DNA from 3 places in the Arthrobacter sp. CJ23 genome. Region 3 is predicted to be linked to each of the others. Evidence: riboswitches for the same ligand, from Rfam matches in the RefSeq annotation. Region 3 holds a riboswitch; each other region holds the start of a gene.
What was found. Region 3 has a riboswitch for glycine ahead of cycA (D-serine/D-alanine/glycine transporter). Riboswitches for the same ligand answer to the same signal wherever they lie in the genome.

Region 1: linked by a shared signal. The riboswitch ahead of lipA (lipoyl synthase) and the one ahead of cycA (D-serine/D-alanine/glycine transporter) in region 3 are both predicted to bind glycine.
Region 2: linked by a shared signal. The riboswitch ahead of gcvP (aminomethyl-transferring glycine dehydrogenase) and the one ahead of cycA (D-serine/D-alanine/glycine transporter) in region 3 are both predicted to bind glycine.

What each region holds. Positions count from the first base shown of each region.
Region 1 is NZ_CP102950.1:4,051,402-4,061,815, forward strand. It holds gene ilvD (dihydroxy-acid dehydratase) at 1-354, opposite strand, end outside; gene NVV90_RS18265 (helix-turn-helix transcriptional regulator) at 432-1,259, shown strand; glycine riboswitch at 1,408-1,505, shown strand; gene lipA (lipoyl synthase) at 1,660-2,685, shown strand; gene NVV90_RS18275 (methylenetetrahydrofolate reductase) at 2,718-3,545, shown strand; partial or broken gene NVV90_RS18280 (formyltetrahydrofolate deformylase) at 3,554-3,673, shown strand; gene NVV90_RS18285 (zf-HC2 domain-containing protein) at 3,774-4,451, opposite strand; gene NVV90_RS18290 (sigma-70 family RNA polymerase sigma factor) at 4,448-4,945, opposite strand; gene NVV90_RS18295 (hypothetical protein) at 5,118-5,651, shown strand; gene NVV90_RS18300 (hypothetical protein) at 5,959-6,570, shown strand; gene NVV90_RS18305 (hypothetical protein) at 6,570-6,947, shown strand; gene NVV90_RS18310 (hypothetical protein) at 7,174-8,022, opposite strand; gene NVV90_RS18315 (DEAD/DEAH box helicase) at 8,247-10,414, shown strand, end outside.
Region 2 is NZ_CP102950.1:916,229-926,642, forward strand. It holds gene NVV90_RS04175 (hypothetical protein) at 1-175, shown strand, start outside; gene NVV90_RS04180 (metalloregulator ArsR/SmtB family transcription factor) at 243-602, shown strand; gene NVV90_RS04185 (SRPBCC family protein) at 612-1,070, shown strand; gene NVV90_RS04190 (MFS transporter) at 1,075-2,616, opposite strand; gene NVV90_RS04195 (TetR/AcrR family transcriptional regulator) at 2,688-3,227, shown strand; glycine riboswitch at 3,376-3,473, shown strand; gene gcvP (aminomethyl-transferring glycine dehydrogenase) at 3,649-6,501, shown strand; gene gcvT (glycine cleavage system aminomethyltransferase GcvT) at 6,513-7,646, shown strand; gene gcvH (glycine cleavage system protein GcvH) at 7,686-8,069, shown strand; gene glyA (serine hydroxymethyltransferase) at 8,066-9,388, shown strand; gene NVV90_RS04220 (L-serine ammonia-lyase) at 9,530-10,414, shown strand, end outside.
Region 3 is NZ_CP102950.1:812,349-822,762, reverse strand. It holds gene NVV90_RS03735 (ExeM/NucH family extracellular endonuclease) at 1-3,540, shown strand, start outside; gene cycA (D-serine/D-alanine/glycine transporter) at 3,612-5,078, opposite strand; glycine riboswitch at 5,235-5,332, opposite strand; gene NVV90_RS03725 (FAD/NAD(P)-binding domain-containing protein) at 5,422-7,410, opposite strand; gene NVV90_RS03720 (prolyl oligopeptidase family protein) at 7,527-9,797, shown strand; gene NVV90_RS03715 (ABC transporter substrate-binding protein) at 9,908-10,414, opposite strand, start outside.

The DNA of each region.
Region 1 (10,414 bases), 1.4 Mb from region 3:
GCAGATCAGGGCATCGGCGCAGTGCGCGTTGACCATGTACTCCACCGAGTCGGCGATCAGGTCGCGGGAGGGCAGCGAGTAGAGCATGCCGCCGTGGCCCATGGCGATGCCGTCGTCCACGGCAATGGTGTTGAATTCGCGCGGGATGCCGCCGGCCTCGATGATGGCGTCGGAGACGATGCGCCCCACCGGCTGGAGGTGGGTGTGTCCGGGGACAAATTCGGTGAAGCTGTTGGCGACGGCGATGATCGGCTTGCCGAAATCGGCGCCGTTGACGCCTGCAGCGCGGAGGAGGGCGCGGGCACCGACCATGTTGCGGCCGTGGGTGACTGTTCGTGAACGTAGTGGAGGCATCAAACCAGTCAACCAGTGAGGGGCCCGCAGTGGAAGTCGGCGCTGGTACTAGTAGTGGGAGTGCTAGATTCGATGGAATGAATGATGAACGACGGCGGGAACTGGGCCAGTTCCTGCGCGACCGCCGGGCGAACCTCGTGCGCGCGGAGCTGGGGCTGGCGCCCATCGGCCGCAACCGCACCCTGGGGCTGCGCCGGGAGGAGGTGGCGTCCTTCGCCGCGGTCAGCGTCACCTGGTACACCTGGATCGAACAGGGCCGGGAAGTCAACGCCTCCAGGCAGGTGCTCGAGGCCATCGCGCGCGTGCTTGGCCTGACCGGTGCTGAAAAAACGTATGTGCTGGCGATGGGCGGCTACACGCCTGTTCCGGCCGCCGAGACGGCCATGATCGAGGAAGCCCCCGCACACCTGCAGCGCCTCCTTGATTCCCTCGGCTTCCCGGCCTTCGCCGTGGCCCCGGACTGGGGCATCACCGGCTGGAACCGGGCCTACGCCGGCCTGTACTCGCGGATCGCGTCCGTGGACCCGGCCGAGCGGAACCTGCTCTGGCTGATCTTCACGGACCCGCACCTGCGCGAGATGCTGCCCGACTGGGAAGAGACCTCACGCCACTTCGTGGCCGAGTTCCGGGCCGAGGCGGGTGCCCGGCTCGGATCGGCGGCCCACACCGAGCTGATCAGCCGGCTCGGCAAGGCCAGCCCGGAATTCGCCCAGCTCTGGGCCGACCGCGGCGTGGAGCGGTTCGCCTCAAGGCAACGGGTCTTCCTGCATCCCGTCCTGGGCGAACTGGTCTTTGAACAGCACCGCCTGGTGCCCTCGGACGCACCGGACCTGCACCTGGTCATGTACGCCCCGGTGCCGGGTACGTCCACCGCACAAAGGATGCCGGCACTCGTGGCGGGCTAGTGCGGAGGTCCCTTCCCAACACTCGCAAGCTCGTGTCGGGGCCCTCGGAACGCCGTTTGGTCCTGGCGCATTGCCCGCCTGTGCTTTGCGTGCTCTCCGGGCACCGGCTATCCTGTGTGATGTGTCACCCCACGGTGGCACGCGCTTATGATCTGCGGCGGGAGAGTCCTGCCGGTACATTCAGCAGGCGCCGTAGGAGCAAACCCTCCCCAGGAATCTCTCAGGCCCATGTACCGCCGCGGCAAGGCAACTCTGGAAAGCAGTCCGGTTTACCGGGCTCACCGACGGTGCAAGTGGTCCTGCAGGAGCAGGGACACGGAATCTCTCAGGTCCAATACAGAGCGGGGAGGAACCCGAATCATCGTGGCACCCTTGTGCCACCTGAATTATGGAGTTCCTCATGACCCTGGCACCTGAAGGCCGCAAGCTGCTGCGCGTTGAACAGCGCAACGCCGCCGTCCCGGTCGAACGCAAGCCCGAATGGATCAAGGCCAAGGTCCAGATGGGCCCGGAGTTCGTGGGCCTGAAGAACCTCGTCAAGAAGGAAGGCCTGCACACCGTCTGCGAGGAAGCCGGCTGCCCCAACATCTTCGAATGCTGGGAAGACAAGGAAGCGACCTTCCTGATCGGCGGCTCCGAATGCACCCGCCGCTGCGACTTCTGCCAGATCGACACCGGCAAGCCCTCCCCCGTGGACCGCTTCGAACCCACCAAGGTGGCCCGCTCCGTGCAGGCCATGAACCTGCGCTACGCCACCGTCACCGGCGTGGCCCGCGACGACCTCGCGGACGAGGGCGTCTGGCTCTACGCCGAGACCGTCCGCAAGATCCACGAACTGAACCCCGGCACCGGCGTCGAACTGCTCATCCCGGACTTCTCCGGCAAACCCGAGCACATCGCCGCGATCTGCGACTCCGCCCCGGAGGTGTTCGCGCACAACGTCGAGACCGTGCCCCGCATCTTCAAGCGCATCCGGCCCGCGTTCCGCTACGAACGCTCCCTGGACGTCATCACCCAGGGCCGGGACCTGGGCATGGTCACCAAGTCCAACCTCATCCTGGGCATGGGCGAAACCCGCCAGGAGATCTCCGAGGCCCTCGCGGACCTGCACGCCGCCGGCTGCGACCTGATCACCATCACCCAGTACCTGCGCCCCTCCGAACGGCACCTGCCCGTGGACCGCTGGGTCAAGCCCCAGGAATTCGTGGACCTCGCCACCGAGGCCGAGGAGCTCGGCTTCCTGGGCGTCATGTCCGGGCCCCTGGTCCGCTCCTCCTACCGCGCCGGCCGGCTCTGGGCCACCGCGATGCGCAAGAAGGGCCGGCAGATCCCCGCCCACCTGGCCCACATCGCCGAAGGCATCCAGGACTCCGGCACCACCCGCCAGGAAGCCCGCACCATCCTCGCCGCCCACGCCGGCGCCTGACACCCGTACCTGAGACCCGTAGAGGATCAAAGATGTTCCCCACACGACTTGAGATCATCCCTTCCGAGGGCATCGTCGAAAAGGTCCGCGCGGCCGTGCCGCTGGGCACCACGCTCACCATCACCTGCCTGCCCCACCACGGCATCGGGCGCACCATGCGGGCCGCCGTCGAGCTCTCGCGGCTCGGCTACAGGGCCGTCCCGCACCTCGCGGCCCGTGCCCTGGAGGACCGCTCGCAGCTGGCCGGAATCCTGCGCGACTGCGACGGCGCCGGCATCCGGGAAGTCTTCGCCGTCGGCGGGGACACGCCGCGGCCCGCAGGACCCTACGGCACGTCGGCAGAACTGATGGAAGACATCGCCCAGTACTCCGGCGGCAGCATCGCCGTCGGCGTGGCCGGCTACCCCGAGGGCCACCCGGCCGTGTCCGGACTGGACCTGCTGGAAGACCTGCTGACCAAGCAGCACATGGCCAGCCACGTGGTCACGCAGATGTGCTTCTCCGCCCCGAAAATCGTCGACTTCGTGGCCCTGCTGCGCCGCGAAGGCGTGGATCTGCCCGTGTGGGCTGGCGTGGCCGGCGCCGTTCCCCGGACGAAGCTCGTCTCGCTGGCAACCCAGATCGGCGTCGGCACCTCCCTGAAGTTCCTCAGCCGCAAGGGCCCGCTCGCCCGCCGGCTCCTGAGCGGGGACCGGTATTCGCCGGCGCCCCTCGTGGCCGGACTCGCGGAGAACCAGGACAGGATCGCGGGCATCCATCTCTACACCTTCAACAGCCTGGACGCAGCCGCTGCAAATCAGGCCGCCGCGGACCACGCGGCCGCACCGGACGCCCTCGGCACCGCACCGGCGTCGGCCTGAGGGAGCACCCCGACGACCTCGTGGCGGTGGGCCGGGACGCCGAGTGCAAGGCGCTGAGCAACGCGGTCCGCTGGCACTGCGAGGGCAGGATCCTGCTGCTCGGCAACCGGACGGTGATCCTGCGCTAGCGGGCCACCAAGCTTCCGGGCGCCTTATCCGAAATTTGGGATAAATATGGATTGATTGAAATAGAACTTGCATTGGGCAGGAGGGCCTTCGGCGGCCGTGCTACGGCACCGAAATCGCGGCCACCGTGCGCTGGGCTTCGTCTCGGAGCTCGACGCCGGCGATCCCGGCCAGCTGCACGGGCGTGGCGCCGGTGACCTTGATGCGGCCGCTGGGCGTGGCGGTCCAGCCGCAGGCAAGCTCCTCGGCGCCGTCCCGGCCCTTCACCCACAGGTACAGGGTGCCCTCCAGCGGCATGCTCCGGCCGTCCACCTCCAGCTCGGTGCCCCAGGTCTTCTTCACCATGCCCACCGTCAGCTGCAGCCCGCTGCCCGCCTGCACCGAGTAGCTCGCGTCCGGTTTGGGCGGCTGGTTCAGCAGCGGCCCGGCCAGGAAGCCCAGCGCCAGGCAGGCGGCGGCGACGCCCGCCATAACAGCCGAGCGCCGGCGTCGGGACGTCCGCCTGCGCGCCGCAAGCTCGTCCAGCACCTTGTGCTTGAGGGTTTCGGCAGGCTCCACCAGGAGCGGGGAGGGGTCGACGGCGGGGCGCCCGGCGGTGAGCGCCACGGCGTCGGGCGCGGGAACGGCGTCGAGCAGCGCCGGAAGGCTTTCGAGCTCCTCAAGCTCGCGGCGGCACTCCGCGCACCCGGCGAGGTGGTCCTCGAAGGCGCGCGCCTCGGCCGCTTCCAGGCCGCCCAGCAGATAGGCGCCGAGCAGCTGGTGGATGGCGTTTCCGCTCATCGTGCCACCCCCATTTCGTCGAGGATCGTGCGGAGGGCCTTCACTGCGTAGAAGGCCCGGGATTTGACGGTGCCGCTGGGGATGTTCAGCCTCAGGGCCGCCTCGTTCACGGTGAAGCGCTGGTAGTGCAGGGCCACCAGGACCTCGCGGTGCTCGGTGCTGAGCCGGAGCAGCGCCTCTTCCATCAGGACACGGTTCAGGAGCTCGTCCACGCGCTCCGAGGCGCCGCGATCCGGCAGGTCTTGCTCGCCGGTTTCCGAGGGCCGGCGCTGGGCCTTGCGGTAGTTGTCGATGATGACGTTGCGGGCCGTGCGGAACAGGTAGCTGCGCAGGCTTCCGGTGATCTGCGGGGCGTGCTGCCACACGCGCAGGATGGTTTCCTGCACGACGTCGTCCGCCAGGTTCGCGTCCGGCGTGCAGCTGAGCACAAAGCGGCGCAGCGCGGTCCCATGGTCGCGGTAGATCGCGGCCACCACGTCCTCGTCCAGCGGCATCCTTGCCTCCTGTGTCTTCCGGCAGTTCCCGGCTCCGGGCATTCCGGCTCTTCTGCGATACGACGTGCCCATCGCGGAAAAGGTTCAGTCCCGTGAACCATTCTTCCCCCGGCGGCGTCGTAGGAGTTAGCGCCCGGCCACCTTTCGGCCGGCCCTAGCAAAGGAGCCAGACATGAAGAAGCAACTCGGCCTCGGACTCAGCGTGCTGGCGTTGGCCGCAGCCATCACTGCCTGCGGCGGCACCACCGGCACCACGCCCACCTCGTCCGCACCGGCGTCGAGCGCCCCGTCCTCGGCGGCTCCGACGTCGGCCGCGCCTTCCAGCCCGGCCGCCGCTGCCGCTGAACTGAAGACCGCAGCCTCCAGCGCCGGCCAGATCGTGGTGGACGGTAAGGGCATGAGCGTCTATTTCTTCACCAAGGACGTCAAGGATTCGGGCACCAGCGCCTGCGCAGGTGCCTGCGTGGCGATGTGGCCGGCCGTGACCACCGCGTCGGCCACCCCCTCGGTTGACGGCGTCACCGGGACCATCGGGACCATCACCACCGCCGACGGGAAGAAGCAGCTGACCATCAACGGCCTGCCGGTCTACTACTTCGCGAACGACAAAGCCCCCGGCGACATCCTCGGCCAGGGCTTCAGCGGCGTCTGGTACCTGGTGAGCCCTACCGGCGAGATGATCAAGGGCGCCGCGATGGGGTACTGACCACCAACGCGGGGTCAGTTACGGCCCATGTCGGGGGTCATGATGGGCCCTAACTGACCCCGCGTTGCTTGCGCCCGGACCATCCCGCTGCCGGTTCGCCGGAGGGCCCGCAGCGCTCCGGCGGGGCCCATCTTCGGCCGGAGTCACTTGACTTGCGTTGGATGGGTTGTCCGCTTAGATTGTCCGGACTGGAGCCTCCTTGAGGTTCCCGGAGGAGGCGCAGTTCCCCCGCTCAACCAGGCGGGTTCAAGGTCTTATGGGGGTATACATGATTCGTGCATCACATTGGTCCAGGGTTTTGCGGTTCGTGACCACGCTCGTAGCGGTGTTCGCTGTTGTTTTCGCGTCCGTAGCGCCAGCCAACGCTGCCGGGAACCGGACGGTGGTAGGCAGCAGCGAAGGTGCTGTACTGCTGGAGCCGACGCCGGCCCAGAAATCCGAGGCGATGAAGCGGCTGGAACAGGCCCGCCTGGCCGATCCTGTCGGCTTCGCAAAACGTCTGCACCTCATCCAGGGCTCGAAGGAACTCACGCAGTACCTGTCCGCGGACAACCGCTTCGACGCCGGGTTGCAGCAGCAGTTCCTGGCAGCGGCCATGCCAACAGATGCCCTTGAAGCCCTCGTGTCGATGACAGATTCCGGTTACCTCGCCCTGGAAATAAAGGACGGGCCGGGAAACACCAAGGTCGCGACACTCAGCAAAGCCAAACCATCCATGATCGGTGGAGGCAAAGGCAGCATTGCGATGAAACCAATGTATCCGCAATGCGCGTCCGCGTGGGCCGCTCTCTGGGCCTGGTGGGGAACGAACATGGCCTTCTGCGGTGCGATGGGCTTTTTCGGCCCCATGGCCATGATCGGCTGCTCGGCAGCAATGACGATCGCTGGAGGCGTTATTGACTTCAACAGGGGGTGCTGATGAACACCACAACCGAACCCGCGCAACGGAACTACTGGCTGGGGCTATCCGCGATGTACGGGCTGACCTTGAGCGTGGTAGCCATGGCCCCCTGGCCGTGGCCCTTGATCATGGTGGCCTCATTTCTGCTCTTCGCAGCCCTCCAAGCCATGCACTACCGCCAACTCGGCCGCCACATCCAAGGCAAACTCGCCACAGCGAACCCGGGCGGGGCCGCCCTGACCGGAACCTTCGGACTCGGCGCTATCCTCCTCCAAGGTTCACCAATTGCCTTGTGGGCCGGCCCCCTGCTGGGGCTCATCACGTTCATCGGCACGTACCTCTACCTACATAAGTACGGACGCTTCCACAAAGCTTCCTCCGCAACAACAAACTAAGAAGAAGAAGTAAGCAAGAGGGCTCCGCCCGGGGGTTGAACCAGTTCCCCCGGGCGGAGCCCTCTTGCTGGAAAGTCCAACACACCCAAAATTCAAAGCGAGCAGCGAACGTACCTTTACCGCCAACCGCTGTTCAGTTCTTAATCAACCCCGGGGTTCCCTGGCTGAGCTTGCGAGGCCAGGGGGACGGTGGGGAGGATGTCTGCCGCCCAAACGCGGCGAGGAACTAGGCGTCCTCGAACTCCTCGGACTCTTCGAACTCCACGGCGGCGATGATTTCCTTGGTCTCCGGGTGGATCATGAAGGCCTCGTCGTCGTCTTCGACCATGATGTAGTCGCCGTGGTCCGTGGCGAAGTGCCAGGCCAGGGTCTTCTCGCCGTCGTGGATGTAGTTGGGGTCGCCCATGGTGATCTTCTGCAGCTCGTAGCCGGCCACGGCGCAGAGTTCGCGGATGATGAGTTCGAACTCGGGGGCGTTCTCCAGTGCCTCTTCGGCGGCCTCGGCCTGGCGTTCCTCAAGGTTCGGGATGAGGGCGACGCGGCCGGCGATGTGGGCCTTGAGCTCCTCCTCGTCCAGGACCAGCAGGTTCTCCTGGGCACGGAGCCAGGCTGCGTTCAGGACCACGATGTCTTCGGTTTCCAGCAGTGCCTCGAACTCGCCGTCGAGCTCCTCCAGTTCGGTGACGGCCTCCGGGGTGGCCTCGGACTCGTCCAGTTCACCGTCCAGGTAGACCTCGGCGTCGTCGTCACTGAGGGCGTCGAACGCGGCAACGGTGCGGTTGAACAGGTCCAGGTGGCCGGCGGCGCCCATGCCTGCCAGGCCGGCCCGGACGTAGCCGTCAACCTCTTCACGCTCCGGCACGGTGAACACGTACTGGGCGAAACCGCCGGAAAGCGCCTGGGTCAGGTAGAAATCGACGAAGTAGCTGCCCAGTGCGTTGGGGGCCATTTCCTCGCTGATGAGGAGTTCCTGGTACATCTCATTCACAACGTCCACGTTGGCGTCCACGACGTCCTCGTTGCGGCCCTCGAGGCCGGCCTTGGTCAGAACGACGGGGTACTCATTGCTGGTCATGGGAATTCCTCACTGCTGAAAGCTGGTGGTGCTCCGGACACCTTCAAGGTACGCGCGGCAAGGCGTCCGCAATCGATATGGAGGTTAACGCCGGGCGAAGTTTGGGGGCCGTTTGCGGCTGGCCCACGCCGCCCGGGTTCCCTGGCCTCGCGTAGCGAGGTGAGGGAGGCGGTGGGGCTGGCTAGGATTAGGCAGATAACCTTCTTCCGAAAGTAGCCGTGCGAATGCCGTCCCACACCGATGACAACTGGGAACTGGCCATACAGACTCCTGCCATAAACGACCGCTCGCTGGCGGCCGGACTGGCGTACGCCATGGGCAGCAGGGTGAGCGGGATTTCCTTCGACCCCGCCACCGGGCTCATGATCGGCAAGGTCCGCGGGAACGGCCCGCAGCCGTATTCGACGTCGGCAAAACTGGTCCGCAAGCCCGTCGGCTGGACCTGCACTGTGGGCATCTGCAGCTGCCCGGTCCGCAAGGACTGCAAGCACGTGGCGGCGCTGCTCTTCACCGCGGAGGACCACCCGCTGGTGCGCGCACAGCTCATGGCCGCCACCACCAGCCCGCAGACTTCGTCCCGCCCCGGCTCCACGGACCAGGGCGGTTCCTCGCGCCCGGCCTGGGAGCTGGCGCTCAACAAGCTGATCGCGCAGCCGGGCAGCGCCTCCCCCGGCACAGGCCTGCCGCTGGCCCTGCAGTTCGAGGTCGAGGAACCCGCCACGCACTTCTCCTACACGGGCCGCCGGGACCCCATGCGCAGCGTCCGCCAGCTCAAGGCCCGCCCCGTGATGATGGGCGCCAAGGGCAAGTGGATCCGCGGCGACGTCTCCTGGAACAACCTCAGCTACGTCAGCTACCGGCGCGAATTCAACGAATCCCACGTCGAGTGGCTGCAGTCCTTCCTGGCAGCGCACGGTTCCAGCAACGGCCGCCAGCAGCCCTCCGGCGCCATGTGGCTGAGCCTGAACGACTTCGCCGGCAAGAACCTGTGGGCGCTCCTGGCCGAGGCCGCCAAGGCTGGCATACCCCTCCTCCACACCGCCGGAAACGAGCCCGTCCACGTCAGCGCGGAGGCCGCCGTCGTCGGCTTGAGCCTGGCGCGGAACAGCGCGGCGGGCGCCGGCAGCCCCGCGCCGGACGCGGGAACGCCCGACGGCGGCCTGCGGCTGGCGCCGTCGGTCTCCCTCGGCGGGGAGCCGGTTGACCCGGCCGCCGTGGGCTTCCTCGGCAAGCCGGCCACCGGCATCTTCTTCACCCAGCGCGGGCCCGAACAGCTCCCCGGGATCCCCACGCTGGAGAACATCATCACGCTGGCACCGCTCGAGGGCGGGCTCAGCGACGAGCTGCTGGAATTCGTCGCGGACGGCGCCACCCTGCAGATCCCGGCGCGGGACGAGAGCCGATTCCTGACCTCCTTCTACCCCAAGCTGCGGCAGTCCACCAAGGTGCAGGCCGCGGACAAGTCCGTGGAGCTGCCCACGCTGGCGGTGCCCACCCTGTCCCTGCTGGCCAACTACGGGACCGACCACAAGGTGCGCCTGCACTGGGAATGGCACTACAAGTCCGGCACCCTGGTCACGGCGCAGGCCCTGTGGCGCCACCCGGACGACCACGGCTACCGCGACGACGCCGAGGAAGCCCGCATCCTGGAGTCCATTGGCAAGCCCTGGGAAGTGGTTCCGGCGCTGGCCGAGTCCGCGTCCGGCGGCTGGGGAACGCCCCGGTTGGTGGCCTCTGCCGAGCTGGACGGCCTGGACACCCTGGCGTTCACCGAGGAGGTGCTGCCCGCGCTCCAGCAGCTGCCCGACGTCGTGGTGGACACCGCCGGAGACATGGCCGACTACCGCGAGGCCGCAGAGGCCCCCGTGGTGTCCATCTCCACGAAGGCCACGGACAGCCGCGACTGGTTCGACCTCGGCATCGTCATCACGCTCGAGGGCGAACCCGTGTCCTTCGCCGCGGTGTTCTCCGCGCTCGCCGCGGGCCAGACGCGCATGCTGCTGCCCAGCGGCGCCTGGTTCTCCCTGGACCTGCCCGAGCTGCACCAGCTGCGCGCCCTGATCGACGAGGCCCGCTCGCTGCAGGACAACCCGGACGGCAAGGACGGGACCCTGCAGATCAGCCGCTTCCAGGCCGGGCTCTGGGACGAGCTGGCGCAGCTGGGGATCGTGGACGAGCAGGCGGCCGCGTGGCGCGAGGCCGTGGGCGGATTGCTCGACGACGGCGTGACCGGGCTTCCGCTGCCGGCCGGCCTTAACGCCGAGCTTCGCCCGTACCAGCTGGAGGGTTTCAACTGGCTCAGCTTCCTGTTCCGGCACAGCCTGGGCGGGGTGCTGGCCGACGACATGGGCCTGGGCAAGACCGTGCAGGCGATCGCGCTGATGTGCGCGGC
Region 2 (10,414 bases), 100 kb from region 3:
CCACGGTTCGCCGACGTTCATGATCGGTGGAAGGGACCTGTTCCCGTCGAGTGCCGAGCCTGCCGTGACATGCCGCGTGTATCCGACTCCGGACGGCCTCTCGGGACAGCCCAGCCTCGCTGCGTTGCGTCTGGCGGTTCGTTTGGCCATCTTGCGGGCGGCTCAGCCCAAGTAGGGGTCCTGATCGGGACGAGAACCAGTGACCCCTTGACTTCCCGGCCTTTCGGCGGATACTTAAGCATATGCTTAACAATCAGCGGCAGGACGTGGATCTCGATTCCGTGTTCCAGGCTCTCGCCGACCCTACCCGCCGGGCCATTGTGGTCCGGCTCTGTGAGGGACCGGCGTCGGTCTCGGAGCTGGCGAAGCCCTTCTCCATGAGCCTGCCGGCGATTGTCCAGCACCTTCAGGTCCTGGAACACAGTGGGCTGGTGCGCAGCGAAAAGACCGGACGGGTCCGCAGTTGCAGCATCGTGCCCTCAGCGGTCCGGTCCGCCGAAGCCTGGCTCGGCCTGCGCCGGACCAGCGCGGAGCGGCGCCTCGACCGCCTGGAGGAGTTCCTCAGCATCCCGGATAACACCACTCCGGCCAACGAACACTAGGAGCACGTCATGACCACGCCCATTACGCACGCGAGCTTCAGCCTTGAACGCAAACTCAACGCCCCGGTATCCCGCGTCTGGTCCGCCTTCGCGGACTACGGCAACAAGAAGAAGTGGTTCGTGGGCCCGGAGGAGTGGGCCCAAGGCGAATCCAGCCTGGACTTCCGCGAAGGCGGCAGCGAGACGGATTCCGGTGGCCCCGAAGGCGGCTTCGTCTCCACCATGAAGGCGGTCTACCACGACATCGTTGAGAATCAGCGGATCGTCTACAGCTACGAGATGCTGCTCGACGGCGAACGCATGTCAGTCTCCCTCTCCACCATCGAGATGGAGGCCGACGGCGAAGGCACACGCCTCACCCTCACCGAACAGGGCGCCTACTTCACCGACGAAGACCATGTGGAAGGCCGCAAAGAGGGCACCGAGGGACTCCTCGATGCCCTCCAAGCCTTCGTGGAAGGCAGCTGAGCGGCTACTTCGCGGTCGGCACGTGGCGGAGCACGACGGCGGCAAGCACTGCCGCGCCGGCCATCAGTACCAGCCCGATCGCCGCGGTGACATGGACGCCCGATTCGAAGGCTGCCCGGGCCGCTGCGGTCAGGGCCTCCGCCAGGGGAGCGGGCAGGGCTGCGGCTGTCTCCACCGCACCGGCCAGCGTTTCCCCTGCTTGCCCGGCCCCTGCCTCTGAAAGCCCTTCCGGCAGCAGCAGGTTGTGCTGGTAGGACGCGGTCAGGATCGACCCCAGCACCGCGGTCCCCAGGAGGGAACCCAGCTCATAGCCGGTCTCCGAAATCGCTGACGCTGCGCCCGCCTTGTCCGCCGGGACGGCGCCCAGGATCATGTCGTTGGAAATCGTCTCCGCCGAACCCACGCCCAGGGCAATCAGCAGCAGCGCGGACAGCAGGAACACCGGGCCCTGGCCGTGGTCACCCAGGGCTGCCACCGCATAGCCGGCGGCGCTGAGGGCCAATCCGCCCGCCACCACCAGGCCTGGGCGGATCTTCCTGACCAGGGGCACCACCAGCAGGCCTGCCACCACCGTGGCCAGCAGGGCCGGGACCATGGCGATTCCGGCCTGCATGGGGGACTGGCCGTCCACCAGCTGCAGGTGCTGGGCGAAGAAGTAGAAGAAGCCCGTCATTGAGAACAGGGACAGGATGTTGGCCGCGATGGCCGTGCTGAACACCCTGTTGCCGAAGAGCCGGACGTCCAGCATGGGGGAGTCCAGGCGCCGCTGCCGGCGCACAAACAGCACGCCCATGAACAGGCCCAGGGTCACGAATGCGGCTGCATGGGGGGCCATGCCGTGCGAGGCGAATTCCTTGATGCCGTAGACGGTTGGCGCCATGGCCAGCATGGAAAGCACGATGCTTGTCACGTCAACGCGGCCGGGGTTGGCATCCCGGGACTCCGGGATCAGGAAGGTGCCCAGCGCCAGCAGGGGCAGCAGCAGGAATGCCGCCACCAGGAACACCGCACCCCACCAGAAGTGCTCCACGAGCCAGCCTCCGAAGATCGGGCCCAAGGCGGCACCGCCGGAGAAGCCGGCGGCCCAGATAGCGATCGCCAGCCGCCGCCGGTTCGGGTCGGCGAAGATGTTGCGGATCAGGGACAGCGTGGACGGCATCAGCATGGCGCCGAAGATGCCCAGCGCCGCACGTCCGGCAATGAGCCACTCTGCCGACGGCGCGAACGCCGTCACGGCCGACATCACGGCGAAGCCGGTGCTGCCGATCAGCAGCAGCCGCCGCCGGCCGATCCTGTCGCCCAGGTTTCCCATCGAGACCAGCAGGGCCGCCAGCACCAGCGGGTAGGCGTCCACGATCCACAGCAGCTGCATGCCGCCCACGTCCAGCGAGCGGGCAATTTCCGGCAGCGCAAACGTCAGTGCGGTGTTGTCCACCGCCACCAGGAGCACCGGGACCATCAGCAGGGCCAGGGCGGCCCAGTCGCGCCACGGCGCGGACGGGGTGGAGGTGGTGGGGCTGTGCAGGGTTGTGGTCGGGCTGAGCATATTCATTACTGTACCGTCCAGACGGTACAGTTTCAAATGAATGCCGGCGGAACTAGGGGATGATAGGAGCCATGCCACGAAAACCAGTTGCCCGGGACGCGGTCCTGGATGCCTTTGAAGCCCTGCTGATCGAGGTGGGGGAGCGCGCCGCAACCCTCGACGCCGTCGCCAAGCGGGCGGGCGTCTCCAAGGGCGGCCTGCTGTACCACTTTCCGAACAAGGAAGCGCTGATCGGTTCGCTGCTCGAGCGCATGGACCGGCTGGCGCAGGATGACATTGAGGGCATGAAGTCAGCCCCCGAGGGTGCCGCCGCCTACTTCATCAAATCCTCGCTCTGGGCCGACACTCCGCTGGACCGGGTGTTTGTGGCCTCCACCCGCCTGGCCGAGGTGGCTCACGAGGAAACGCGCCGGCGCTTCGCCCGAATCCAGCAGCAGTGGCTCGATGTGCTCGCGGACGACGTCGGGCCCGAGCTTGCCAAGGCCGTGCGCTACATGGGCGACGGCCTCTACTTCAATGCCATGTTCGAGGGAACATCCGGCGGTGCGGCGCCCGGGCGGCAGGCCGACGTCGACTCCCTCCTGGCGACGCTGGACCGCCTCCGCGGCTGACTCGCGGGACCGCGCGCCGGGTGGCCCGCCTGTGTGAAGCGGTGCAAAAATTGCCATTTGCGGACAGGCCCCGTCCATAGGAGAATGGGTGCTTGTGGCCGTCGTCACCGGCAGCTGCAACCCGTGTTAGAACAACTAAATACGCCTTTGATCTGCGGCGGGAGAGTCCTGCAGGCAAGTGATGCGGGCGCCGTAGGAGCAAATCCTCCCCAGGAATCTCTCAGGCCCATGTACCGCCGCGGCAAGGCAACTCTGGAAAGCAGCAAGCTGTCCACGGGTGTCAATGACACCTGAACACGCTGTGCTCACCGACGGTGCAAGCAGACCTGTGTCTGCGGAAACTCTCAGGTCCAATACAGAGCGGGGAGGAACCCGAACCACTGCGGCGTACCCTGCGCCGCCTTAGTAATGGAGTTCCTTCGTGACGGTTAGTTCAGCCTCCACCACCTTCGTCGACCGGCATATTGGCGCCCGCCGCCAGGCCGACATCGACACCATGCTCAAGTCCGTCGGCTACGACAGCGTCGATTCGCTCGTAGACACCGCGGTCCCCAACGACATCCGCCAGGACGTTGCGCTGACCCTGCAGGACGCCCTCAGCGAGGTCGAGGTCCTGGCCGAGCTGCGCAAGCTCGCTGCCAAGAACAAGACCGCCGTGCAGATGATCGGCCAGGGCTACTACGACACCGTCACGCCGCCGGTCATCCGCCGCAACATCCTCGAATCCCCGGCCTGGTACACCGCCTACACCCCGTACCAGCCCGAAATCTCCCAGGGCCGCCTCGAGGCGCTGCTGAACTTCCAGACCATGGTCCAGGACCTGGTGGGCCTGCCCATCGCCAACGCCTCCCTGCTGGACGAAGCCACCGCCGTTGCCGAGGCCGTCCTCATGATGCGCCGCGCGAACAAGAACAAGGCAGCCCACGACGGCAAGACCGTCCTCGACGCCGATGTGCTGCCGCAGACCATTGCCATCGTCAAGGGCCGCGCCGAGGCGCTCGGCTTCGAGGTGGAGGTCGCTGACCTCTCCCAGGGCCTGCCCGACGGCGACATCAACGGCATCGTCCTGCAGCAGCCGGGCGTTTCCGGCCGCGTGTTCGACCACGCCGCCGTCATCGCCGCCGCCAAGGAGCGCGGCGCACTGGTCACCGTCGCCGCTGACCTGCTCTCCCTGACGCTGATCACGCCTCCGGGCGAGCAGGGCGCCGACATCGCCGTCGGCTCCACCCAGCGCCTGGGCGTGCCGCTGTTCTTCGGCGGCCCGCACGCTGCCTACATGGCCGTCCAGAAGGGCCTTGAGCGCTCCATGCCAGGCCGCCTGGTTGGCGTGTCCAAGGACGACGCCGGCACCCCCGCGTACCGTCTGGCCCTGCAGACCCGCGAGCAGCACATCCGCCGCGAAAAGGCCACGTCCAACATCTGCACCGCCCAGGCACTGCTGGCCATCGTCTCCTCGATGTACGCCGTTTACCACGGCCCCGAGGGCCTGAAGTCGATCGCCGAGACCGTCCACAACAACGCCCGCACCCTGGCCGCGTCCCTGAAGGCCGCCGGCCTGGAGGTCCTGCACGGCAGCTTCTTCGACACCGTCACTGTCCGTGTCCCGGGCAAGGCAGCGGACATCGTTGCCGCCGCCGAGGCCGAGGGCATCAACCTGCGCGGCATCGACGCCGACACGGTCGGCATCTCGGTTGACGAGACCACGACGCCGGAAACCGTCGCCGCCGTCGCCGGCGTCTTCGGCGCTGAGGTACGTGAGTCCGTGGAAGGTTTCGGGCTGGAAGCCGCGGTCGAGCGCACCTCCGACTACCTGCAGCACCCGGTCTTCAACACCCACCGCTCCGAGACCCAGCTGCTGCGCTACATCCGCAAGCTCTCGGACCGCGACCTGGCACTGGACCGCACCATGATCCCGCTGGGTTCGTGCACCATGAAGCTGAACGCCACGGCCGAGATGGAAGCCATCTCCTGGCCGGAGTTCGCCTCCATCCACCCCTTCGCACCGGACTCCCAGACCGCCGGCTGGCGTGAACTGATCGAGGGCCTGGAAGCGGACCTCGCCGAAATCACCGGCTACGACCAGGTCTCCATCCAGCCGAACGCCGGCTCCCAGGGCGAGCTCGCCGGCCTGCTGGCCATCCGCGGCTACCACCTGTCCCGCGGCGACGAGCAGCGCAACGTCTGCCTCATCCCGGCCTCGGCCCACGGCACCAACGCCGCGTCGGCCGTCCTCGCCGGCATGAAGGTTGTGGTGGTGGCCACCGCCGCTGACGGCACCATCGACCACGCGGACCTGACCGCCAAGATCGAGGCAAACAAGGACGTCCTGTCCTGCATCATGATCACCTACCCGTCCACGCACGGCGTGTACGACGCCGACGTCCGCGAAATCTGCGACTCGGTGCACGCCGCCGGAGGCCAGGTGTACGTTGACGGCGCCAACCTGAACGCGCTCGTGGGCCTGGCCCAGCCGGGCAAGTTCGGCGGCGACGTGTCCCACCTGAACCTGCACAAGACCTTCTGCATCCCGCACGGCGGCGGCGGCCCGGGCGTCGGCCCGGTGGCAGCCAAGGCCCACCTGGCACCGTTCATGCCGGGCGATGCCAACAAGGCAGCCCACGAGGCCGGCCACGGCGTGGCCATCTCGGCATCGCGCTTCGGCTCTGCCGGCGTGCTGCCCATCTCCTGGGCCTACGTAAAGCTCATGGGCGGCGCCGGCCTCACCGAGGCCACCAAGTCCGCGCTGCTGGCCGCGAACTACATCGCTGCCCGCCTGAACGAGTCCTTCCCGGTCCTGTACACCGGCGAAGGCGGACTCGTGGCCCACGAGTGCATCCTGGACCTGCGCGAACTGACGGCCAAGACCGGCGTCACCGCGGAAGACGTGGCCAAGCGCCTCATCGACTACGGCTTCCACGCCCCCACCCTGGCGTTCCCGGTTGCCGGCACGCTGATGGTGGAGCCCACCGAGTCCGAGGACCTCGTGGAGATCGACCGTTTCATCGACGCGATGATCACCATCCGCAAGGAAATCGACCAGGTCGCCAACGGCGACTTCACGGTCGAGAACAGCCCGCTGCGCAACGCGCCGCACACCGCGTCCGCCGTCGTGTCCTCCGACTGGAACCGCGAGTACCCGCGCGAGCAGGCCGTTTTCCCGGTCCACCACCTCAAGCAGGACAAGTACTTCCCGCCCGTAGGCCGCATCGACGGCGCAGCCGGCGACCGCAACCTGGTCTGCTCCTGCCCGCCGATCGAAGACTTCGAGAACTAAGGATTTCCGCGATGACTGAGAACTACACCGCGCTCTACGAAGAGCACAAGAAGCTCGGCGCCTCGTTCACCGATTTCGGTGGCTGGCAGATGCCCCTGAAGTACTCCTCCGAACTGGCCGAACACCACGCGGTCCGCACGTCCGCCGGCCTGTTCGACCTCTCCCACATGGGCGAAGTCTGGGTCACCGGTCCCGGCGCCGCCGCGTTCCTTGACTACGCCCTGGTCGGCAAGATCTCCGCGATGTCCGTGGGCAAGGCCAAGTACTCGCTGATCTGCCAGGAAGACGGCGGCATCATCGATGACCTCATCACCTACCGCCGTGGCGAAGAGAAGTTCCTCGTGGTCCCCAACGCCGGCAACGCCGTGGTGGTCGCCGCGGCACTGGCCGAGCGTGCCGCCGGCTTCGACGTGGTGGTGGAGGACGCCTCCGCAGCCACCTCGCTGATCGCCGTCCAGGGACCCAAGGCCGAGGAAATCCTCCTCCGCATGGTCCCGGCCGAACAGCACGCCCTGGTCACCGAGCTGAAGTACTACGCCGCCGTCGAGGTTCCCTTCACGTTCGGCGGCAGCACCGAAGAGCTGCTGCTCGCCCGCACCGGCTACACCGGTGAGGACGGCTTCGAGATCTTCGTGGCCAACGAGTCTGCCGCGGCCCTGTGGCAGGCCATCGACGCCGTAGCAGAGGAAGGCGAGCTCATCCCCGCCGGCCTGGCGTGCCGCGACTCGCTGCGCCTGGAAGCCGGCATGCCGCTCTACGGCAACGAGCTCTCCCTCGAAGGCAACCCCTTCGCCGCAGGCCTGGGCCCGGTCGTCTCACTCGCCAAGGAATCCGACTTCGTGGGCCGCGCCGCCCTGGAAGCACTCAAGGCAGACGGCGCCGGCTCCACGAGCGGCCGCAAGCTGGTCGGCCTCAAGGGCCTGGGCCGCCGCGCCGGCCGCGGCCACTACCCGGTCCTGAAGGACGGCGTCGTGGTGGGCGAGGTCACCTCCGGCCAGCCGAGCCCCACCTTGGGCTACCCTGTGGCACTGGCCTATGTCGACGTCGAGCATGCCGAACTGGGCACCGCCCTGGACATCGACCTGCGTGGCAAGGCGGAACCCTTCGAGGTCATCGCCCTGCCGTTCTACAAGCGCCAGAAGTAACCAGACTTCACAACGACCACCACAACTTAAGGAACAAACATGGCTAAAGTAGCTCCCGAACTGCAGTACTCCGACGAGCACGAGTGGGTGGCCCGCGAGGTCGGCAACCTGGTGTCCATCGGCATTTCCGCTGTGGCCACCGACGCCCTGGGCGACATCGTCTACGTTGACCTGCCCGAGGTCGGCTCCGCCGTCACCGCCGGCGAGACCTGCGGCGAAGTCGAGTCCACCAAGTCCGTCTCGGACCTGTACTCCCCGGTCACCGGCGAGGTCACGGAAATCAACGACGCCGTCGTCGCTGACCCGGCCCTGATCAACAACGACCCCTACGGTGCCGGCTGGCTCTTCAAGGTCGCCGCCGATTCCGACGGCCCGCTGCTGTCCGCCGAAGAATACGCTTCCAAGAACGGCGGCGAGCTGTGACGGCCGCGGCTGCCGCAACCGCTTTTGAGCAGGTTGCTTCGCCGAGCCTGGACGCCCTGCTGTCCGATCTGGACCCGGAAATCGCGGCGAAGATCGACGACGAACTGACCCGCCAGCGTTCGGGCCTGGAAATGATCGCCTCGGAGAACCACACCGCCGTTGCCGTCATGCAGGCCCAGGGCTCGGTCCTGACCAACAAGTACGCCGAGGGTTACCCGGGCAAGCGCTACTACGGTGGCTGCGAACACGTGGACGTCGTGGAGCAGCTGGCCATCGACCGCGTCAAGGCACTGTTCGGTGCCGAGTACGCAAACGTGCAGCCGCACTCCGGCGCCCAGGCCAACGCCTCGGTGATGCACGCGCTGATCAAGCCGGGCGACACCATCATGGGCCTGAACCTGGCCCACGGCGGACACCTGACGCACGGCATGCGGATCAACTTCTCCGGCAAGCTCTACAACGTGGTCCCGTACGGCGTCCGCGAGGACAGCCACACGGTGGACATGGCCGAGGTGGAGCGCCTGGCGCTGGAGCACAAGCCCGCGCTGATCGTTGCCGGCTGGTCCGCTTACGCCCGCCAGCTGGACTTCGCCGAGTTCCGCCGCATCGCGGACCTCGTCGGCGCGTACCTGATGGTGGACATGGCGCACTTCGCCGGACTGGTGGCAGCAGGCCTGCACCCGAGCCCGGTGCAGCACGCCCACGTCACCACCTCCACCACGCACAAGACCCTCGCCGGTCCGCGCGGCGGCATCATCCTCTCCAACGACGCCGACGTGGCCAAGAAGATCAACTCTGCGGTCTTCCCGGGCCAGCAGGGCGGTCCGCTGGAGCACGTGATCGCGGGCAAGGCCGTGGCCTTCAAGATCGCCGGCTCGCCGGAGTTCAAGGAGCGCCAGGGGCGTGTCCTCGCCGGTGCCAGCATCCTCGCCGAGCGCCTGGTCCAGGACGACGTCACGGCCAAGGGGATCTCCGTGATCTCCGGCGGCACCGACGTGCACCTGGTCCTGGTTGACCTGCGCAACTGCGAGCTGGACGGCCAGCAGGCCGAGGACCGCCTGGCCGCGATTGACATCACCGTCAACCGCAATGCCGTGCCGTTCGACCCTCGCCCGCCGATGGTCACCTCCGGCCTCCGGATCGGCACCCCGGCCCTGGCTACGCGCGGTTTCGGCGAAGCAGCGTTCCGTGAAGTCGCGGACATCATCGCCGAGGCCCTGATCGCCGACGCCGACGCCGACCTCTCGGGCCTGCGTCACCGCGTTGAGGCACTCGCCGCCGCGCACCCGCTCTACCCGGGTGTTGCGAACCTCGCCTAGGCGAGGATCGTTAACAAGGTAGCCACGGGACGGGCGTCCGCCACAAGCGGATGCCCGTCCCCGGCAACGGCCCACATGGCCGCTGCCATCCGGCAGGACCATCTGCCGGACCACAGCAAGCAGTATGTTAGGAATCCGACAATGGCTGTTGGTGTCTTCGATCTTTTCTCCGTGGGGATCGGCCCTTCGAGTTCCCACACTGTGGGGCCCATGCGCGCCGCCGCGGTTTTCGCGGGCGAACTCAAGGACTCCGGCGCGCTGGAGCGCGTGGCCTCGCTGCGCGTTGACCTGTATGGATCGTTGGCCGCCACAGGCCGGGGCCACGGGACCATGACCGCCGTGCTGCTGGGCCTGGAGGGATACCACCCCGAGGTCATCCTCCCCGATGAGGTTGAGGAACGCCTGGCATCGATCGCGGAGACCGGCACCCTGAACCTGGCCGGCGCCGCGGATCCGGCCTCCGGCGTGCCCCTGCCGTACGGCGAGGGCGACATGGTCCTGCACCCGCTCACCGTGCTCCCGCGCCACACCAACGGCATGAAGTTCAGCGTGTCCGACGCCGACGGCGCCGTGCTGCACGAGGCCACGTTCTTCTCCGTAGGCGGCGGCTTCATCGTCCGCGAGGGCGAGGAAGACGCAGCCCAGAAAGAACTGGACGAGTCCAAGAAGGAACTCCCGCTGCCGTTCCGCACCGCCGCGGAACTGATGGGACGCTGCTCCTCCAAGGGCATGGGCATCTCGGACATCATGTTCATCAACGAACGCGCCTCCCGGAGCGAAGAGGAAATCCGGGCGGGCCTGCTGCACATCTGGTCCGTCATGGAAGGCTGCGTCGCGATCAGCCTCAAGCGCGAAGGCGTGCTGCCCGGCGGACTCAGGGTCCGCCGTCGGGCCCCCGACTGGCACGAGCGGCTCCTGAAGGAAGACAAGGACCGCGACCCCAAGTACTGGCAGGAATGGGTGAACCTGATCGCCCTGGCCGTCAACGAGGAAAACGCCTCGGGCGGGCGCGTGGTCACGGCCCCC
Region 3 (10,414 bases):
GCCGGGCTCACCAAGCTCGCCGACGCGGTGCCGGAAGTCAAGGCCACCGCCTTCACGCTCCCGGCCGCTGAAGCCACCCGCGAAAGCCACGAGGGCATGCTCCTGGCACCGCAGGGCGCCTTCACCGTGACGGACAACTACTCACTCAACCAGTACGGCGAGATCGGCCTGGCGGCCGGAACCTCGCCGCTTGTCCAGCCGACGGCGGTGGCCACGTACGGCTCGGCCGAGTACGCCGCGACGGTTGCGGACAATGCGCTGCGCGCCATCAAGCTCGACGACGGCGCCTCCACCAATTTCCTCAAGGACGCCGCCACCAAGGCCCAGGCGCTCCCCTACCTGACTTCGTCGGACCCTGTCCGGGTGGGCTCGCCGGTCCAGTTCCGCAGCAACGTGGTCCTGGGCTACGGCAACAACGCCTGGAAGTTCCAGCCCCTGGCCCAGCTCACCGCGGCCAATGCGGAGTCCGTCCAGCCGGCCAGCTTCACCGCCAGCCGTCCGCAGGCTCCGGCCAACGTCGGCGGAACCTTGAAGATCGCGTCCTTCAACGTGCTGAACTACTTCCCCACCACCGGCGACCAGCTCACCGGCTGCAATTTCTACTATGACCGCGACGGCAACCCCATCACCGTCAAGGACGGCTGCAACGCCCGCGGTGCCGCGAACGCCGAGAACTTCCTCCGCCAGCAGGCCAAGATCGTCGCCGCCATCACCAAGTCCGGCGCCGACGTGGTGTCCCTCGAGGAGATCGAAAACTCCGCACAGTTCGGCAAGAACCGCGACGACGCCTTGTCCAAGCTGGTGGACGCACTCAACATGGCAACGCCGGAGGTGTGGGACTACGCCCGCACGCCCGCCAACGCTCCCCCGCTCAGCGATGAGGACATGATCCGCACCGCGTTCATCTACAAGAAGGCCGCGGCTGAGCCGGTGGGCGAATCCATCATCCACAACGACACCACCGCCTTCGCCAGTGCCCGCAAGCCGCTGGCCCAGGTGTTCAAGCCGGTGGGCGCCGACGATGACAAGAAGTTCATCGCGATCGTGAACCACTTCAAGTCCAAGGGCTCCGCGGCCACCCTGGATGATACGGACAAGGGCCAGGGCGCGTCCAACGTCGCCCGCACGCAGCAGGCCCAGTCGCTGCTGGCATTCTCCAACGACCTGCAGGCGTCCAAGGGCACGGACAAGGTATTCCTGATCGGCGACTTCAACGCCTACAGCAAGGAAGACCCCATCAACGTCCTGACCGGGGCCGGTTACACCGACCTTGAGGCGGGCACGGGCAAGCATTCCTACCTGTTCGGCGGCCTGGTGGGCTCCCTGGACCACATCCTGGCCTCCCCGGCAGCCAAGGCGGTGGTCACCGGAACCGACATCTGGAACATCAACTCCGTGGAGTCCGTTGCCCTGGAGTACAGCCGGTATAACAACAATGTGAGCAACTACTACGCCCCGGACGAGTTCCGGGCGAGTGACCACGATCCCGTGATCGTGGGCTTGGACCTCCCGGCCGGCCCGGTCACCCCTGCCAGCGTTGACCTGCAGTTCCTGGGCATCAACGATTTCCACGGCCGGATCGACGCCAACACGGTCCTCTTCGCAGGCACCGTGGAGAAGCTGCGTGCCGCTGCCGCACCGGGGGCCACGGCCTTCATCTCGGCCGGCGACAACATCGGGGCCTCCCTGTTCGCCTCCTCCGTGGCCAAGGACCAGCCGACCATCGACGTCCTGAACGCCCTGGAGCTGCGGGCCTCCGCGGTGGGCAACCACGAGTTCGACGGCGGCTGGACGGATCTGCGCGACCGCGTCATCGCGGGCGGCAGCAACGCGAAGTTCCCTATCCTGGGCGCCAACGTCTACCAGAAGGGCACCACCACCCCGGTGCTGCCCGAATACACGGTGCTGGAGCTGAACGGCATCCGTGTGGCCGTCATCGGGACCGTGACCCAGGAAGTGCCGTCCCTGGTCACCCCGGCCGGCATCACGGAGCTCGAATTCGGTGACCCGGTGACGGCCATCAACCGCGTGGCCGCCACCATCAAGGCCGGGAACCTCGCCGATGTGATCATCGCCGAAACCCACGACGGCGCCGCCTCAGGCACGCCCGAGGGCTCCACCCTGGAACAGGAAGTCGCCGCAGGCGGGCCGTTCGCCAGGCTCGTGCGGGAAACCAGCCCGGACGTCGCCGCGATCTTCACCGGCCACACCCACAAGGAATACGCCTGGGCGGCCCCGGTGCTGGACGCCAACGGGCAGCCTACCGGCAAGACCCGCCCGATTGTCCAGACCGGCAACTACGGCGAAAACGTGGGCACGGTGACCCTGACCGTGGACACGGCGAGCAAGGCCGTGACGGCCCACAAAGCCGCCATCGTCGACCGGACCACGGACTCCGCCGACAGCCTGGTGACCGCCTATCCGCGCGTCGCCACGGTCAAGGGGATCGTGGACAAGGCCGTGGCCGCGGCGGCCGTCATCGGCAACCAGCAGGTGGGCACGGTCACCGGCGATATCACCACAGCCTTCACGCCCGACCCTGCCGGCGGCGCCCCCAAGCGCGACGACCGCGCGAGCGAATCCACGCTGGGCAACCTGGTGGCGGACTCCCTGGTGGACACGCTCAAGGCTCCGGACCTGGGTGCGGCCGAAATCGGCGTCGTGAACCCCGGCGGCCTGCGCAACGAGCTCTACTACGCGCCGGACGGGACCATCACGTATGCCGAGGCCAATGCGGTGCTGCCGTTCGTGAACAGCCTGTGGACCACGTCCCTCACCGGGGCGCAGTTCAAGACCCTGCTGGAGCAGCAATGGCAGAGCAATCCGGACGGCACGGTGCCCAGCCGCCCGTACCAGCAGCTGGGCCTGTCCAAGAACGTGAACTACACGTACGACGCCGCCCTCCCGGCGGGCGAGCGCATCACCGGCATCTGGGTGGGCGGGGCGCCGATCGACCCGGCCAAGCAGTACCGGATCGGCACGTTCAGCTTCCTGGCCACCGGCGGTGACAACTTCCGGATCTTCAAGGAAGGCAGCAACACCAAGGACACCGGGCTGGTGGACCGCGATGCCTGGATCAAGTTCCTGAAGGAGCACCAGCCGGTTTCGCCGGACTTCGCCCGCCGCTCCGTGGCCGTGGTGAACTCCACCGCCGCCGAGGTGAATGCCGGAGAAGCCATCGCCCTGGCCGTCTCCAAGCTGAACCTGACATCGATCGGCAGCCCGGCCAACACCTCCCTGGACGCCGTGTTTGTCGACGCCAAGGGCGCGGCGGTGGCCCTCGGTTCCGTGCCGGTCACGGCCGGTGCTGCCACCGTGGACCTCAAGGTCCCCGCCGCTGCGGCCGTCGGCACCGGCACCCTGGTGCTGACCGCCGTCGGGTCCGGAACCGTGGTCAAGGCCCTGGTGAAGGTTGCCGACAGCGGGCCGGTCCCGCCGCAGTGCACGCCGCCGGTCAAACCGGCCAAGTGGTACGACATCGCAGGCTGGCTCCGGTACGCGATCGCGTGGCTGGAGTACCAGAAGTGCCTTAGGGGCTAGGACCCCCGGTTCCCGAGCAAAGGCAATGCCCCTCAAGACCGTCGTTTTGAGGGGCATTGCTTTGCCGGCGATTACTTCTGCGCCGGCTCCGGTTCCTGTGCCCGGCCGGATTCCTGCACCAGCTCGGCCTGGAACGCTGCGTAGCGGGCGAGGTGTGCGGGCCGGCGGCGCAGGATGAACCAGGCGATGCCGAGCACCACGAACCAGACCGGGGTGACCAGCAGGGCCGTCAGCGTGTCCGGCTGCGTGGTCAGGGTCCACAGCACGAAGGCGAAGAAGGCGAACACCGCCCAGACCATCGGGATGCCGCCCGGCATCTTGAACTTGGACCCGTCATGCAGCTGCGGGCGGCGCTTGCGGAAGGCCAGGTAGCTGGCCAGGATGATCGACCAGACGAAGACGAAGCAGACGGCGGACACGGTGGTGACCATGTCGAAGGCTTTGCCGATGTCCTGGCCCGCGTACATGAGCACCACGCCGGAGAGCAGCAGCACGCAGGACAGGAACAGGGCGTTCTGCGGCACCTTGCGGCGGGAGAGCTTGCTGAACACCGACGGGGCGTCGCCCTCCTGCGCCAGGCCGTAGACCATGCGCGAGGTGGAGTAGATGCCGGAGTTGGCCGAGGACATGGCCGAGCTGAGGACCACCAGGTTGACGATGGTGGCTGCGGCGCCCAGGCCTGCCAAGGAGAACATGGCGATGAAGGGGCTGTGCCCGGCTGCGAACTGGGTCCAGGGCGTGACGGACATCAGGATGATGAGGGCGCCCACATAGAAGAGCAGCACGCGGATGGGGATGGAGTTGATGGCCTTGGGCAGGTTCTTCTCCGGGTCCTTGGCCTCGGCGGCCGTGGTGCCCACCAGTTCAATGCCCACAAAGGCGAACACGGCAATCTGGAAACCTGCCACGAAGCCCATGAACTCGTTCGGGAAGAAGCCGCCGTGGCTCCACAGATTGGTGAAGCTTGCCGGTCCGGCGTCGGACTGGAAACCGCTGAAGATCATGAACAGGCCCACCACGATCAGTGCCGCAATGGCGATGATCTTGATCAGGGCAAACCAGAACTCGGTCTCGCCGAAGGCCTTGACCGTGGTGAGGTTCAGGAGCAGCAGGATGGCTATGGTGACCAGGCCGGGGATCCACAGCGGGAGGGCGGGCCACAGTTCCTGCGAGTAGCCCGCGATGGCAATGACGTCCGCGATTCCGGTGATCACCCAGCAGAACCAGTACGTCCAGCCGGTGAAGAAGCCGGCCCACGGGCCCAGCAGGTCCGCGGCGAAGTCGCTGAAGGATTTGTAGTTCAGGTTGCTCAGGAGCAGCTCGCCCATGGCCCGCATGACGAAGAACAGCATGAAGCCGATGATCATGTAGACGAAGATGACGGAGGGCCCTGCCGCCGAGATGGTCTTGCCGGAGCCCATGAACAGGCCGGTGCCGATGGCGCCGCCGATCGCGATGAGCTGGATGTGCCGGTTGCTGAGCTGCCGCTCGAGGTGCGGCGCTTCCGCGGTGGTGGATGGTGGGCGCTGAATCGTCATGAGGAACTCCATCGTTCAGGCGGCACGGGGGTGCCACAATGATTCGGGTTCCTCCCCGCTCTGTCGTGGACCTGAGAGTTTCCGCGGCTCCTGCTCGCGCAGGACCCGCTTGCACCTTCGGTGAGCCCGGTAGACCGGACTGCTTTCCAGAGTTGCCTTGCCGCGGCGGTACATGGGCCTGAGAGATTCCTGGGGAGGGTTTGCTCCTACGGCGCCTGCTGAATGTACCGGCAGGACTCTCCCGCCGCAGATCATAAGCGTCTTCACTTGTCAGTGATGCGGCTCACACACTAGCGGGAATGGGATGCGCTCCGCAAGCGCGCCGCCACACGGCGCACGAAAACTACAGGCCGAGAATGCTCCGCGCGATGTCATCGGCGTCGCGCAGGGTCCGCTGGCCGCTGGCGTACGCCTGGCCCTCTGCCGGCCGGGCTTCGGCGGCGATGGCCGTCCCCCACTGGGCGGCGGACAGCTGCAGGCCGAGCACGTAGATGCCTTCCGTCACCGAGCCGTTGGCGCCCACCGGACGGTATGGGTGCGGTTCCACGTCCAGGCCCGAGGTCAGCACGGGGCTGCCCTCGGCCCCCATCATGACCTTCGCCCGGACCAGGCCGTCGGCGAACAGCCGCCGGAGGAGCGGCGAGACGTTGACGGCCACCCGGTTGGCCGGCGACATCGCCTCGATGAGGGTCCGGGCTTCCACGGGTGCGTCGTGGACCCACGGCGAGACCGCGCGGAACACCCCCGCACCCCGGTCCACGCTGAATTTGGGGTCCGGTCCCACGAAGCTCACGACGCCGGCCCTCGCCAGGGCGGCCAACTGCTCGGAACGCAGGGCGGGCGGCCCGCTGGCCAGCCCCTCGACGAACGACTCGAACCAGCCGCGCAGTTCGGCCACCCATGACTCATCGGTGATGCCGCCGTCGGCCACTGCCGTCTTGAGGATCGCACGTCCCGTATGCAGCGCCCCGATCGCCATCTTGACCGGGTCCGCCTCGCCCAGCGCCGAGCGCCGGGCGTCGTCGTCCAAGTAGGCGGTGACGGCGTCGTCGAGGTCCGTCCGGGAGTCGAACGAACGCCCGGCCAACGGTGCGGCAAGCCCCGGCAGATGCAGCCGCCGGGACGCGACAACGTGCCTGTCCACCAGGCCGGCCACCACGGCTTCCCAGCGCCCGGCCGCGTGGGCATGCGGCCGCAGGGCATCATCCAGGGCCGCGAGGAACTCCTCCGCGTCGCTCACCGCGACCGGTTCCGAGCGGGCCAGGGTGGCGTAGTATGCCCACAGGGCGTCCCGGTGCAGGAGCGGCCAGAGGTCATGGTCGAAGCCTGGCTGGATGCCCGCCGCCCTGAAGCGCGCGACGGCGGACTCCGTGAGGTATCGCAGCGTGACGCTCCGGGCGTAGTACCCGTCCAGCCCCGCCTTGGCACGGTATGGCGTGCCTCTCCGGGACGCGGCGACGATCCGCGGTTCCCGGCCCGAGGGCCGGTATTCGAGCACCCCGCCGGATCCGCCGGCCTTGACGAACACGCCGCCGCGGCCCTCGGTCAGCTGGCCCATGACGTCGAAGAAGTTCAGGCCCATGCCGCGGACCAGCACGGTTTCCTGGTCCGGCACCTGTTCCCAGTCGACGTCGGCCGGCGCGGCGGGCGGGACGTAAAGCAGGCCGAGTTCCCCGGCCGCGTCCTTGAAGGCGCGCTGCTCGGGGTTCAGTTTGGATTCGATGTGCCCGAGGGCGAGGACCAGCGAATCGACGGCGAGGCTGCCGCCGCCGGCGAGTTCGACGTCGAAGCCTCCCGTGGTGGGCCGGGCGGCCGTCGCGCTGGTTTCGTGGAAGGTGACCGTGACGCCGTCGGGCAGCCGCTCCAGCAGTTCTGCCAGCGTCCACCGCAGGTAGCGCCCGTACAGCGCGCGGCTGGGGAAGCTGTCCGACTCCAGGCCGGCCAGCTCGGCACGCTCCGCATCGCTCAGCCCTTTTCGGTCCGGCCCGGCGCCGTACAACCCGCCGCCGTCCTGCCGGCGGGCGGCCCGCCACTGGTCAAAGGAACTGCCGGCCAGCGGCGGCGCAAGCCCCGGTTCCTCGGGGATCAGCGTGGGGTAGAAGGACTGCGTGTTCATCAGGTACAGCCGCGACTGGCCGGGCTGCCAGACATGCCCGGCACCGGCCGGGTAGGGGTCCACGACGTCGATGTGCAGCGAGCGTCCGGGGGTGGCCGGAGCGTCCCCGGACCGGGCGGCGCCGGCGGCCCAGTTGGCGAGCAAACGCTCCAGCACGCTGGTGCCGCGGGGGCCTGCCCCGATCAAAGCCACACGGATGTTCTGCGATTTGCCCACGGTCAAGCCTAATCCCCGATGCCCCCTACCCTCGCTTCGCTGCGGGCAGGGAACCCGGAACCGTGGGCCCATCCTGTGACTTGCTTCCTGTCGGAGGGTGTTGCTTGGATGGGTAGATGACCACCACAGCAGCTGATCACACGCCACTGCCCGAGAACGAAACTGCCCAGGAGTCCAACCCCGGCGGCGCCACCACGGCCGCCCCGGAGCCCACGGATGAAAACGTGTGGCTCGAGGAAATTCATGGCGAGGCGCCGCTGGCCTGGGTCCGCGAACAGAATGCCCGGACCGAAGACCTGCTCGAAGACGCCGGTTATGCCGCCCTCGAAGCGGGCATCCTGGAGGTCCTCGATTCGACCGACCGGATCGCCATGGTCAACAAGCGCGGAGATTTCTACTACAACTTCTGGAAGGACCAGGAGAACCCCAAAGGCCTCTGGCGCCGCACCACCTGGGAGAGCTACCTGAGCGAGGACCCCGAATGGGATGTCCTCCTGGACGTGGATGCCCTCGCCGCCGCCGAGGGCGAGGAATGGGTCTTCCACGGCGCCGGTTTCCTGCGCCCCGCCGAGGGCGAACCGCACCGGCTGGCCATGATCTCCCTGTCCCCCGACGGGGGCGACGCCAACCGGCACCGGGAGTTCGACGTCCAGACGCGCACCTTTGTGGATCCGGCCGCCGGAGGCTTCGACATCCCCACGGCCAAGGGCCACACGAGCTGGCTCGACGCCGACACCCTGCTGGTGTCCAGCACCGCCGGCGGCCTGCCCGCGACAAGCTCCTCCTACGCCCGCACGGCCGTGCAGCTGCGCCGCGGCGAATCCCTGGCCCAGGCCCCGAGAATCTTTGAAATCCCCGAAGACCACATGCTCGCGATGGTCGCCCACGATCCCACCCCCGGGTTCGAGCGGACTTTCGCAGTGGACTACATCGACTTCTACAACCGCACCACCTCGCTGCTCCGCGGCGGGGAATGGATCGCCATCGACGTGCCCACGGACGTCAACATCAGCGCGCACCGCGACTGGCTGCTGTTCCGCCCGCAGCAGGACTGGGACGTGGACGGCACGGTCCACCCGGCAGGCTCGCTGCTCGCCGCCGGGTTCGAGGACTACCTGGCCGGCGTCCGCTCCTTCGTGGTGCTCTTCGAACCGGACGAGTCCACCTCGCTGCAGTCCTGGAGCTGGACCAAGGACTACCTGCTGCTGAACCTCCTGCGGGACGTCTCCTCCGAAATCCGGGTCCTGAATCCCGCGCGCACGGACTCCACCGGGGCCTGGGCCAGCACCGTGCTGGACGCCTGCCCGCCGCTGCACGACGTCAACGCCTACGCCGTGGACGACGAGGACGAAGCCGCCGGGGATGAGGCCGCCGGCAACGACTACTGGCTGGTCGCCACCGGTTTCACCACGCCCACCACCCTCACGCGGGGCACCCTGTCCCAGGGTGAAGCCACCTACACACTCGATTCAGGGCGCGACGGCGGTGTGGCCAGCCAGCACACGGTGGTGAAGTCATCGCCGTCGTTCTTCAACGAATCCGCATACGAGGTCCAGCAGCATTTCGCCGTCTCTGCGGATGGCACCCGCGTTCCGTACTTCCAGGTGGCGTCCAAGGAGCTGGTGCTGGACGGCCAGAATCCCACGCAGCTTTCGGGCTACGGCGGTTTCGAGGTCTCCCGCACCCCGGCTTACAGCGGCACCGTGGGCCGGGCCTGGCTGGAACGCCGCACGGACGACGCCGCCATCCCGGACAGCTCCGAGACCCACTCCCGCGGCGGCGTGTACGTGGTGGCGAACATCCGCGGGGGCGGCGAATACGGGCCGTCCTGGCACCGCGCCGCCCTGAAGGACAAGCGGCACCGCGCCTACGAGGACTTCGCGGCCGTGGCCCGGGACCTCATCTCCCGCGGCGTCACCAGCCGCCGGCGCCTCGGCTGCGTGGGCGGTTCCAACGGCGGTCTCCTGGTGGGCAACATGCTGACCCAGTACCCGGAACTGTTCGGCGCCGTGTCCTGCGGCGTGCCCCTGCTGGACATGCGCCGCTACACCAAACTGTCGGCCGGTGCCTCGTGGATCGCCGAATACGGCGACCCCGATGTCCCCGAACAGTGGGAGTACATCCGCACTTTCTCGCCCTACCACCTGCTCCGGGACGGCGTGGAATACCCCGAGACGTTCATCTGGACGGCCACCTCGGACGACCGCGTGGGGCCCGTCCAGGCGCGCAAGATGGCCGCCCGGATGCAGGCCATGGGCATTCCGAACGTGTGGTTCCACGAGGCCCTCGAGGGCGGGCACGCCGGCGCCTCGGACAACCGCCAGGCGGCGTCCCAGCAGGCCCGCAGCAACCACTTCCTGTGGCGGGCCCTGGCCGGCGGCAACTAGCGGACAGCCGTCCGGGCCGGCACACGCGCGCCGCGCACAGTAAAGGGAAGGCCCCGCCGTATTGGACCGGTCCAATACGGCGGGGCCTTGCCTTTCAGCCTGGCAGCAGGCTACTCGGCCAGATGGGCGTCTACGCCGAATTCCTTGGCGACCTGGGTGATGACCTCATTGGCACCCTGGATGCTGACCGAGGAAAGGAACACGCCGTCGTCGACGCTGACCTTCTTGCCGGCCAGGCGGCTCCACAGCGGGTTGCCTTCGAAGGCCTTGACCTGGGCGCGGGACTTGTCGCCGGCGGCACCGGCCGGGGTGTAGGCGGAGACGAAGATGACCTTCGCTTCGGCCTGGAGGATCTGCTCCTGGGAGAGCGGCACGAAAATGGCCTTGTTCGTGTCCGGGCCGTCCTTGGGACGCGGGATGCCCATGTCGGCCATGATGGCGCCGATGAACGACGTCGAAGAGTACAGCCGAGCGGTGTCCTCGCCGGCGAAGCGAAGCAGCGAGTACGTGGCGGCCGGGTCCTTGGCCAGGATGGCCGCGCCCACCTTCTTGGCCCGGTGCTCATAGTCCGCGACGATCTTTTCGGCCTTGGCCTTCTCGCCCAGCGCGTCACCGAG